DNA from 2 places in the Nonomuraea sp. C10 genome. Region 2 is predicted to be linked to the other one. Evidence: riboswitches for the same ligand, from Rfam matches in the RefSeq annotation. Region 2 holds a riboswitch; the other holds the start of a gene.
What was found. Region 2 has a riboswitch for cyclic di-AMP ahead of FR742_RS04490 (D-alanyl-D-alanine carboxypeptidase family protein). Riboswitches for the same ligand answer to the same signal wherever they lie in the genome.
Positions count from the first base shown of each region.

Region 1: linked by a shared signal. The riboswitch ahead of FR742_RS16880 (D-alanyl-D-alanine carboxypeptidase family protein) and the one ahead of FR742_RS04490 (D-alanyl-D-alanine carboxypeptidase family protein) in region 2 are both predicted to bind cyclic di-AMP.

Region 1 is NZ_VPFF01000001.1:3,691,597-3,694,795, forward strand. It holds gene FR742_RS16870 (LacI family DNA-binding transcriptional regulator) at 1-507, shown strand, start outside; gene FR742_RS16875 (DoxX family protein) at 529-903, opposite strand; gene FR742_RS16880 (D-alanyl-D-alanine carboxypeptidase family protein) at 1,009-1,893, opposite strand; cyclic di-AMP (ydaO/yuaA leader) riboswitch at 1,906-2,039, opposite strand; gene FR742_RS16885 (hypothetical protein) at 2,148-2,588, opposite strand; gene FR742_RS45225 (family 43 glycosylhydrolase) at 2,809-3,199, shown strand, end outside; gene FR742_RS16890 (family 43 glycosylhydrolase) at 3,198-3,199, shown strand, end outside.
Region 2 is NZ_VPFF01000001.1:958,499-961,697, reverse strand. It holds gene FR742_RS04505 (fumarylacetoacetate hydrolase family protein) at 1-210, opposite strand, end outside; gene FR742_RS04500 (IclR family transcriptional regulator) at 223-999, opposite strand; gene FR742_RS04495 (SDR family NAD(P)-dependent oxidoreductase) at 1,133-1,807, shown strand; cyclic di-AMP (ydaO/yuaA leader) riboswitch at 1,912-2,054, shown strand; gene FR742_RS04490 (D-alanyl-D-alanine carboxypeptidase family protein) at 2,066-2,971, shown strand.

The DNA of each region.
Region 1 (3,199 bases), 2.7 Mb from region 2:
CGGCTCGCCGGGCGTCACCTGCTCGACCGGGGTCACCGGCGGATCGCCTTCGCCGGCGGGCCGTTCCCCGTCCGCCAGGTGGAGGACCGCCACCACGGCCTGGCCGGCGTGCTGGGCCCGGACAGCGAGCTGACCGTGATCCCGCTGCCGGACCTCACCGTCGCCACCGGCCGCCAGGCCGGCAAGGAGCTGGCCGGCCTGGCCCGCGAGGAGCGGCCCACCGCCGTGTTCTGCGCGAACGACCTGGTGGCGATGGGCGTGCTGCAGGAGCTCACCCAGCGCGGCCTGCGGGTCCCCGCCGACGTGGCGATTCTCGGGTACGACGACATCGACTTCGCCGCGGCGGCGGCCGTGCCGCTGTCGTCGATCCGCCAGCCGCGCGAGCAGCTGGGCCGCACCGCGGCGCTGATGCTGCTGGAGGAGGCCAACAGCCCCGGCGGCCACGAGCACCGTCACGTGGTCTTCCAGCCTGACCTGGTGGAGCGGGTCTCGACGGCGCACCCGTGAATCCCGGGCCGAGCTGTCACGTCAGAAGGCATGGGGGCCGAAGCGGCCCCAGGCCACGAACGCGGCCAGGACGAGCAGCACCACGTTGACGGCGATCGCCGGATGCTCCCCGCGCCGGCCGTGCGTGACCGCGGCGCCGATCATGACGATGACCAGCCCGGCCGCCGCCAGCGGGGTGAGGATCGGGACGACGCCGAACGTCGCCGGCAGGATCAGCCCGAGCGCGGCCAGCACCTCCAGCCCGCCGATGGCCTTGACCGCGCCGACGGAGAAGTCCTCCGTCCAGGCCAGGCCGGCGGCCGCGAGCCTCTCCTTGGGCTGCGCCAGCTTCATCAGCCCGGCCACACCGAACACGGCGGCCAGCAGGCCCGCGACGATCCACAGTGCGAGGTTCATGGGGGGTCCCGTTCTCACGCGGCTTGAAATGGTCAACAGGACCTTAGAGGGTGCGGCGGTCCGTCCGTACGAGCGGCCCTGGCCGGGCCGCTCGCACGGAGACCGCTATCGCTGTGCGGCCGCGGCGCCGGCCCAGCCGAGCAGGGCCTCGGCGGTCTGGAAGCGGCGGCTGGAGCTGGTCTCGCCGAGGAGGACGCCGACGAGCCGGCTGCCGCCCCGATCGGCGGCGAAGGCGAGCGTGTAACCGGCGGCGCGGGTGTAGCCGGTCTTGACGCCGAGCGCGCCGGAGGTGCCGAGCAGGCGGTTGGTGTTGCGCCACGAGTACGAACGGCGCTCGGAGGTCGCGGGGACGGTGTGGTACTGGGTCGAGGTGACCTTCTCCAGGGTCGGGTTCTCCAGCACCTTCTGGGCCAGGCGGACCTGGTCGCGGGCGGTGGAGTGGCCGCCGCCGCCGTAGGGCATGCCGTCCGCGTTGACGTACAGCGTGTCGTTCATGCCGAGTTGCCGGGCGGTGGCGTTCATCGCGGCCACGAACTCCTCGACGCCCGGCCCGTACGTGCGCGCGAGCGCGTGCGCGGCGTCGGCGCCGGAGGGCAGCATGAGCGCGTGCAGCATGTCCTCGACGGTCAGCGTGTCGCCGGCGCGCAGGTGGGCGACCGCGGCGCCGCCCCTGGCGGCGTAGCCGACGTCGGCGGTGGTGACCTCGACCTTGTCGGTGGGCTCGGCCCGCTGGAGCACCACGTACGCGGTCATCATCTTGGTGAGGCTGGCGACCGGCCTGCGCAGGTCGGCCTCCTTGCTGAAGTGGACCTGGCCGGTGGTGGCGTCGACCAGGTGGGCGGCCGTGGCCAGGACGGCGGGGGCGTGCGCGGCGTCGACGGGGGTGGCGACCGGCGGGGCGGCGTGGGCGGCGGTGCTGCCGGCGGTCAGCGCCGCGGCGGCGACGGCGAGGCCGATCAGCGCTCCGCCGAACCGGTGGGTGACGTTCATCTGGGGGCTTGCTCCTAGCTTCCATGCCGCCTACCGGGTTAGCTGACGGGTTCGGGCGTGGAAGTGCCCTACGGCGCGTGGTGCGCCGATTCACCCCAAGGGGAATGGGTCCCCGGCTCCGCGAACGGATTCGGCGGCCGTGCGCTCCCCGGGGGTGGGGCACGCACGGTCTGGGCAAATGAAGCCTCAACGTAATGCAATCTGACAAACGCCGCAACTCACCACAATTCGGATTTGACCGGCGCTATCGCCGGTCACGCTCCCGGCCGGACGACCATCAGCACGACCACGGCCGCCCAGACCAGGTTGTAGAAGCCGGCGAGCATGGACAGCGCGCGCAGCCGGCTCCCGTCGTCCGGGTCGCGCAGCGCGTCCCGCTGGCGCGGGTAGATCTGGGTGGCCAGCAGGACGGCCGCGACGCCGGTCAGCACCATCGAGGCGACGATCCAGAGCTCCCCCATCCGGCCCTGCGCGAGCGCCATCACGATGCCGACGGCGGGCACCACCAGACCGAACAGGCTGTAGCCGCGGGTGATGCGGTGCAGCGCGGCGGCCACGGACGGGCTGCGCTCGCCCTCGCCCGGTGGGCCCGCCACGGGGGCGTAGCGGGGAAACAGGCTCGCGGCCACGGCCGAGCCCCCGACGAACACGATGGCCGCCAGGACGTGCACGGACAGCAGGACGTGATCCCTCACGTTCGATCCTCCAACCTTCAGGGTTACTGAAGCTTAGCGGAAGCTTCAGGCACTCTGAAGGTTGTCCCACCTCCCAGCCAGCGGCGGAGGCGCCCTTGACGGTTGGGGTGTTGGCGTTAACACTTGGCACACGTCTCTCCACCAGCAAGTGAGCACGACGAAGCAACCAGTTGTGTTAGCGCTAACACAACCGGTCGACCCCACCCCCCAAGGAGTCCTCGTGTTGGCTTCCCTGCCGGGCACGGCGCGCCGGATCCTGACGCTCGCCGTCGTCACGATCGTCCTGTCAGCCCTGTTCACGACCGGCCGCGCCCAGGCGGCGCCCGGCCCGTCCTTCACCAACCCCGTCGTCCCGACGCCCAACAGCGCCGACCCGACGCTGGTCTTCCACAACGGCTTCTACTACTACGTCGCCACGACGTGGAACTCCGACGTGGTCATGCGCCGCTCGGCGACGATCGCCGGGCTGCGCAGCGCGCCCGAGCAGGTCGTCGTACGGACCGGCGGCAACACGATGTGGGCGCCGCACCTGGAGATGGTCGGCAGCCGCTGGTACCTGTACTACTCGGTGGAGCAGGGCAGCCTGCCCCCCTCGACGGCAACCTCTACAT
Region 2 (3,199 bases):
CGGCCTGGCGATCGGGGCGCCGACGCGCTCGCCGGCGAACGCGCGGGGCTGACCTGTCGCGACCCGGTCGGCGAGCAGGGCGGCGCCGCCCCGGGCGAAGAACCGCTCGTCGAAGTCGGGGGTGACGTCGGAGACGTCGATGTAGTGGGTCTCGTCCACGCGGACGACGGGCTTCTCGGCGCCTGGCGCGCCGATGCGCATGAGCTGCACGTGTCTTCTCCGTTAGCTGGAAGGGGGCCGATCGCCGGAGACGATGGCGAGGATGGCGGGCAGGTCGTCCACGAGCGCCCGCACGGGGGTGCGGTAGGCGAGGCCGCTGATGCTGATCGCGCCGCTGGGCACGGTGGGCGAGGTCAGGTAGGCCGGGACCGCGAGACAGTTGACGCCCGGCTCGTTCTCCTGGTCGTCGACGGCATAGCCCTGTCTGCGGACCCGTACCAGCTCGGCGTGCAGCTCCCCGGCCGTGCCGATGGAGCGGCCGGTGGGCCGCTCCAGCGTCCGGTCGCCCACCCAGGCGCGCACCGCGTCCTCGTCGGGCAGGGCGGCGGCCAGCAGCATCTTTCCCACGCCGGTGCAGTGGGCCGGATTGCGGCCGCCCACGACGGAGCTCAGCCGGACCGCCCCGGACGGCGGGTCGAGCTTGGAGCGGTAGACGACCCAGGGGCCGTCGAGCACCGCGTAGTGCACCGTCTCGCCGTACCGGTCGCACAGCGCCTCAAGGATCGGGGTCACGCGGACGTGGTCGGGGCGGGCCTCGTGGTGGGCGAAGGCCATGCGCAGGAACTCGTCGCCGAGCACGTAGCGGCCGTGTCCGTGCCGGCTGGCGAACCCGGCCCGGCGCAGCGAGGCCAGCGCCCGATGCACCGTCGGCTTCGAGCTGTCCACCGCCCGCGCCATCTCCTCCAGCCCCACCCCGTCGGGGTGACGGGCCAGCTCCGCGAGCACCGCCAGCACGCGATCGGAGCCTACGAGCCGCTGCTCCTCCGTCCATTCGGGCATATTCCGTACGTTAGACCGTCGTTCCAGGAAACGGAAGTTGCTCGCGGAGAAGGCTTCCCCGGGTGGCGGGAGCCGGTTAGCCTCACAGACAGTTCCACTCATGTGTTATCGATTCCAACTATTGGAAAGAGACATGCGCACCGCTCTCATCACCGGCGGGGTCAGCGGCCTGGGCAGAGCCGCCGCCGTCCGCCTGGAAGCCGACGGCGTCCGGGTCGTCACCCTCGACATCGCCGACGGCGCGGACCTGGTCGTGGACGTCACCGACGCCGCCGCCGTCCAGGCCGCCGCCGACGAGATCGGCCCGGTCGACATCCTGGTCAACTCCGCCGGGATCGTCGGCCCCAACGCCCCGCTCTGGCAGCTCCCGCTCGACGGCTGGCGGCGCACCTTCGAGGTCAACGTCGACGGCACCTTCCACACCTGCCGCGCCTTCGTGCCCGGCATGCGCGAGCGCGGGTGGGGCCGCGTCGTCAACATCGCCAGCATGGCCGGCAAGGACGGCAACCCCAACATGGCGCCGTACTCCGCCTCGAAGGCCGCCGTCATCGCGCTGACCAAGTCGCTCGGCAAGGAACTCGCCACCAGCGGCGTGCTGGCCAACGTGATCGCCCCGGCCGTCATCGAGACCCCGATGAACGCCGACACCGGCCCGGAGGCGCTGGCGCACATCACCGGGCTCATCCCGATGCGCCGCGTCGGCCGCCCCGAGGAGGTCGCCGAACTGATCGCCTGGCTGGCCTCCGACAAGGTCAGCTTCTCCACCGGCGCCGTGTACGACATCAGCGGGGGACGCGCCACGTACTGAGCTTCATAGGCGAACATTTGACCGTTTTATTCCTTTTTGCTACGTTTGAGGCTTGCAGCAGCGGGGTCCGCCATGCGACCGCTGTGTTCTGCCCGGACCGCGCCTTCGCGCGGCCGCCTAATCCGCCATCCGGCGGAGCCGGGGACCCACTCTCATTCCGGGGTGAATCGGCGCCCGATCTCGCGCCGTAGGGCACTTCCACGCCCGAACCCGTCAGCTAACCCGGTAGGCGGCATGGAAGCTAGGAGCAATCCCTTCATGCGTCTCACCCATCGGATCAGCCATCGGATCAGCCATCGGATCAGCAGTGCCCTGCTCGGCCTCGCCGTAGCCACGGGCGCCATGACCACCGCCGCCGGCGCCGCCCAGGCCGCCACTCCGGCCGCGGCCGTCGAGCGGCCCCTCGCCAACGCCCCCTCCGTGGCCGGCAGCGCCGCGTACCTGATGGACGCGAAGAGCGGCGAGGTGCACTTCAGCAAGGAGGCCGACCTGCGCAGGCCGGTCGCCAGCCTCACCAAGGCGATGACCGCCTACACCGTGCTCAAGCAGGCCAAGCCGACGGACAAGGTCACGATCACCGCCGAGGACGTCGAGTACGGCAGCCAGGGCGGCGCTTCGGTGGCCCACCTGCGCGCCGGCGACACCCTCACCGTCGAGAACCTGCTGTACGGGCTGATGCTCCCGTCCGGCGCCGACGCCGCGCACGCGCTCGCCCGTGCCTACGGCCCCGGCGTGCCCGGGTTCGTCGCCGAGATGAACGACACCGCCCGCAAGCTCGGCATGACCGACACCGTGTACGTGAACGCCGACGGCATGCCCTACCGGGGCGGCGGCCACTCCACCGCCCGCGACCAAGCGACGCTCGCCAAGGCGACGCTGGATGACCCGACCCTCAAGAAGATCACCTCGACCCGGTACCACGCCGTGGAGTCGACGTCCGAGCACGGCTCGTACGCGTGGAAGAACACCAACCGCCTCCTCGCCGCGCCGGGCGCCCTCGGCGTGAAGACCGGCTACACCAGGGACGCGGGCTACACGCTCGCCTTCGCCGGCGAGCGCGACGGCAACCGCCTGGTCGGCGTGATCCTCGGCGAGACCGACTCCGGCCGCCGCTTCCAGACCGCGCAGGCTCTGCTGGACTGGGGGCACGCGGGCCACCGATAGGTCCCTTTCCTGCTTGTTGCCTGGGAAGATGTGGCCTGGTGGCAGCCGGGGCCGCACGATCGGCTAGCGTCGAAAACGGCGCGTGCGGACGGTTTGTCCGGCACGCGCCTACTCGCCGGTCGCAGGTCCAGGCCCCGGCTTCGAAAGGAAAGAGATGGTGGAGCCGGTGCCGGCTGACCTGAACACGATTGAGCGCCGAGGCGCGGTGCCGGGACGGGGGTGCGCGCG